DNA from 2 places in the Solidesulfovibrio carbinoliphilus subsp. oakridgensis genome. Region 1 is predicted to be linked to the other one. Evidence: riboswitches for the same ligand, from Rfam matches in the RefSeq annotation. Region 1 holds a riboswitch; the other holds the start of a gene.
What was found. A riboswitch is a leader RNA that binds a small molecule or an ion and turns the genes downstream of it on or off. The one in region 1 is predicted to bind cobalamin.
Positions count from the first base shown of each region.

Region 1 (2,196 bases):
GCCGCGCCGGGCCCCGTCGTGGCTTGGGCAGGCGTTTGCCATCGATCAGCTGCCGGGCAGGGCCTGGAAGGTGTCTTTCAGGTGGTCCATCCACACGGCGGCCACGGCCTCGCGGTCCCCGTTGCCGGACAGGACCGGCACGGCCTCGATGCCGGCGGCTTTGAGCTGCGAGGCGAGCGAGTCCTTTTCCGGGCCGGCCATGTCGTTTCGGGCGTGGTCGCCGGCCACGGCGAAAAGCGGCATGAGCCAGGCCTTTTTGACGCCGCGCTTTTTGAGTTCCGACACCGCGTCTTCGAAGCTCGGCGTGCCCTCGACCGTGGCCACGAAGGCGCCCGGGTCGAGCCGCCAAAGCGTGTATTGCAGGGCCGGATAGGCCATGTTGGCCGGATGGTCGGTGCCGTGGCCGACGAAAACCACGGCCTCGCCGGGCTTCCGTTCCCTGGGCGCGGCCTCCAGGAGGGCCTTGGCCACCCGGGGGAAGTCGTCCTGGCCGAAAAGAAGCGGCGCGCTCACGTCCACTTTGCGCAGGCCCTTGGGCAGGCCGGTAAACGCGGCGGCCAGGCGCAGGAGATCGTCGTATTCATGGCCCGGGATGGTCTGGAGCGAGAGCACGGCCACGTCGGTGACGCCCTGGTCGGGCAGGACGGCCAGGGCCTCGGCCGGGGAGGGAACGATTTTCCCTTCTTTCGCCAGCTTGTGGCGGATCATGGCTGCCGTGTAGCACAGGCTGACCGGGACGCCGGGGTAGGCGGCCTTGACGCGCTCGACCATTTTTTCGAGGGCCGGGGCGGCTTCGGGCACGGTGGTGCCGAAGGCGGCCACGACAATGGCCCGCTTGGGTTCTTTCTTGGCGTCGTGGCCGGCCAGGGCCGGGATGGCGAGGCACAGGGACAGGCACAGCGCCAGAACGGTTCGCGACAGGCGAAACATGGGTTGACCTCCACAGGTTATGGAGGGCTCTTGGAGAAGGGGAGACGCGTCCGACCGCGCGGTGACGCCGGGAGGTGCCGCGTTCCCGAGGCCCGGCCGGCAAAAGCCCTCGTCGCCGACGGGTTGTCCTTGACCGGGCAGGTCTTCCGGCTCGTCCCATCGGCCCCGGCCTTCCCGGGAGGTTTTCCCAGTGGCACGCGAGGAGGCCGACTTTTCGGGGGACTGACGGCGGCGGGACCGCTCCCGATTCTAACGGGATTCCCTATTAAGCCCGCAAGGGCGCCCAGGTCGTTTCAGGGCAGTACCGGGGGGTGGGTGGGCTGTCAAGGCGTGCGGGTGGGCTTGAGGACGCCGCGCTCGACCAGGGGCTTGTAGTCGGCCTTTTTGGTGAGGAGCGTGGGCACGTGGAGGTTCTCGAGGAGCTGGAGGATGTTTTGGACCGCAGACGGCTTGGCGTTTTTGCCCATGACCACGATGGCCGCGTCCTTGGCCACGGCGATTTTTTCGGCCACCTCCCAGGCTCCGGTGACCGGCCGACCCCCGTCCAGGCGGTAGGCGTCGCCCTCGACGTCGATGACGCCGGCCAGGGCCGTAGCCCGGAGCGCCAGGGCGAAGAGAACGGCCATCAGGGCCTTGGCGGCCGCACGGCAGGGAAAGGAAGAAGCGGAGCAAGGGCGGCGGTATCTGGACATGGGACTCATTTGGGGTTAAGGATTTTTTTCACGTAATACATCCGTACGGGGGAGGTTCACCGTGAAATTCGATTTCGCCGGGCTGATCGTGTTGTTCGGTTTCGTCAGCATCTTCATTTCCCTGCTGGTCATCAAGGCCCAGCAGACCGCCAAGCCCAAAGACCAGGACTGGTAGGGCCGACCCCTTTCGGTCAGGCATTGCAGGCGGCGGACGGCTTCGGCGGTCCGCCGCTTTCGGCGTTTCGTCGCTCCTACCGCTTCCGCAACTGGCGCTTGTCGCCGACGCGGACGGTGATTTTTTCCTTGTCCAGGTATTCGAGGAGCGCGATGAGAAACTTGCGCGACAGGCCGGTCAGCTCGCGGAACTCGGCCGGGCCCATGTCGGCGGCCCCGGCTTGGTAGTAGGCCTGGACCTTTTCGATAAGCCCCTTTATCGCCTCGGCGTCGAAATACATGTTCTCCTGGGCCTTGACGATGCGCCCTTCGTCCTGGAGCACCTTGTAGACGGGCTGGGCCTCCTTGAAGGTCAGCGACAGCGGCTCCAGGATGTCCTTGACGTTTGGCGGGGTCAGTC
Region 1 covers NZ_CM001368.1:346,454-348,649, forward strand. The annotation lists gene DFW101_RS01510 (FecCD family ABC transporter permease) at 1-42, opposite strand, end outside; gene DFW101_RS01515 (sirohydrochlorin cobaltochelatase) at 46-930, opposite strand; cobalamin riboswitch at 1,050-1,227, opposite strand; gene DFW101_RS01520 (hypothetical protein) at 1,254-1,556, opposite strand; gene selB (selenocysteine-specific translation elongation factor) at 1,874-2,196, opposite strand, start outside.

Region 2 (2,196 bases), 1.3 Mb from region 1:
CGCAGTTGATGGTGACCACGCCCACGGACCCGGTCTGCTCGGCGCTGCCGAACAGGCCGTTGCCGCGCTTTAAGAGCTCGCGCAGGTCGAGCTGGAGCCGGCAGCACATGGACCGGACCATGCCGGGCTCCAGGTCGGAATTGAGGAAGTTCTGGAAGTAGGGGAGCCCGTACTTGGCCGTCATCTCGAAGAGGATGTCGACATTGGGCGACTGCCAGGGAAAGTCCTTGGTGATGTTGTAGGTCGGGATGGGGAAGGTGAAGACCCGTCCCTTGGCGTCGCCGGCGGTCATGACCTCGATGTAGGCCTTGTTGATCATGTCCATCTCGGCCTGCAGGTCGCCGTAGAGAAAGGGCATGGCCTGGCCGGCGATGACCGGATGCTGTCCGGCCAGGTCCTCGGGGCAGGTCCAGTCGAAGGTCAGGTTGGTGAAAGGCGTCTGGGTGCCCCAGCGCGAGGGCACGTTCAGGTTGTAGATGAGCTCCTGGATCGACTGGCGGACCTCGGCGAAGGAGAGGTTGTCCTTGCGGATAAAGGGCGCCATGTAGGTGTCGAAGGAGGAAAAGGCCTGGGCCCCGGCCCATTCGTTTTGCAGCGTGCCGAGGAAGTTGACGATCTGGCCGACGGCGCTCGAAAGGTGCTTGGGCGGATCGGCCTCCACCTTGCCGGGGACGCCGTTTAAGCCCTCGGTCAGGAGCGTGCGCAAGGACCAGCCGGCGCAGTAGCCGGCCAGCATGTCGAGGTCGTGGATGTGCAGGTCGCCGTCGCGGTGGGCCTGGCCGACTTCGGGCGGGTAGACGTGGGAGAGCCAGTAGTTGGCCACGACCTTGCCCGAGACGTTCAGGATAAGGCCGCCCAGGGAATAGCCCTGGTTGGCGTTGGCCGAGACCCGCCAGTCCTGGCGGTCGAGGTATTCGTTGACCGAGGCGGCCACGTCCACCACGGTTTTCTTGTCTTCGCGCAGCCGGGCGCGCTGGGCGCGGTAGATGGAATAGGCCCGCATGGTCCGGAAGTGGTTGGCGGAAATAAGGGCCTGCTCGACCACGTCCTGGATGCGCTCGATGTCCGGGATCTGCCCGGCGAAGCGGTGGGAGAGGACCTTCATGACCTGGGCGGTCAGGAGCAGGGCCTCGTCGTCGCCGAAATCGCCGGTGGCCGCGCCGGCCCGGCTGATGGCCGAGCGGATCTTGTCGGCGTTGAAGGCAACGATGGTTCCGTCGCGCTTGCGGATGCGGGTGGGCACGGCAATGGCGATCCGGGGCGGAGCCACGGGGGCGGCCAGGCCGGGGGCGTTGTCGTTTACGGAGGTGTCGCAGGCCAAGCTTCCCATGGACTCGAGCATAAAAATATTCTCCCGGGCGACGTATTGCGGGCGCGCCCTTTGCGGTGAGGTTGGCGGTCGGGGATGGCATGGGCCGAAAAGCGCGTGGCGCTTCGGATGGCCGGGCCGCCCTCCCGCGAGGCTCCCATGGCGTTTCGTCGGCGCGGGTCGGCGCGGACGGCGTCGGCAGGTCTTCGGACTGGCGAACAGGCGGCCGGGTATGGCCGGTTTCCTAGTGCCCGCCGCTTCCCGGACACGTGTCCGGCGCGTGATGGCGGGGGTCGTTTTCGCTCACCGCTGCGGGGCAGTTCCGGAATCGCACCGGATTCTCTTCTTGCGGTTCGCTCCTCCGGCCGGCCGGAGGAGCGAACACCGACGCAGCCGGACTATATGGGAGTATGGCCCGCCGGTGTCAACGGGGCAGCCGATGCGCGACGGGTCGGAGAAAAAAAGGGATACGGGAGGCTTACCGAGTTATGCACAATGCGGCAGCGCGCCAGAAAAACAGCAAATGGGTCTGTTATATTTGAAGAACCAGATTTTTGTCCTGATTTTTTCCGAGGGAAGCGCCGGCACGGCACAGCGGGCGGAGAGGCAAACGGCGGCCGTTCATGCCTGCTCCAGGGCCCGGTGCCCGGCCGGGTGGTCCGGGGCGAAGGTGGCGAGGCCGTAGTCGCCGGCCAGGAAGGCGGCGGCAGCCCGGCGCGGGGCTGCGTCGTCGGTCATGGCCGCGTCGAGGAGACGGGTGAAGCCGAGCAGCCGGCCAAGGAGGACCAGCCCCTTTTCCGTGGCCTCCCGGGACGCGTCCAGCAGGTGGGCGGTGACCAGGTCGCCCTGTCTGTTGACGAAAAATCCGCCGGCTTGGAGGATTTCCT
Region 2 covers NZ_CM001368.1:3,134,269-3,136,464, forward strand. The annotation lists gene DFW101_RS13705 (ribonucleoside triphosphate reductase) at 1-1,342, opposite strand, end outside; cobalamin riboswitch at 1,490-1,713, opposite strand; gene DFW101_RS13710 (PEP/pyruvate-binding domain-containing protein) at 1,931-2,196, opposite strand, start outside.
Region 2: another riboswitch for cobalamin. It lies ahead of DFW101_RS13705 (ribonucleoside triphosphate reductase); the one in region 1 lies ahead of DFW101_RS01515 (sirohydrochlorin cobaltochelatase).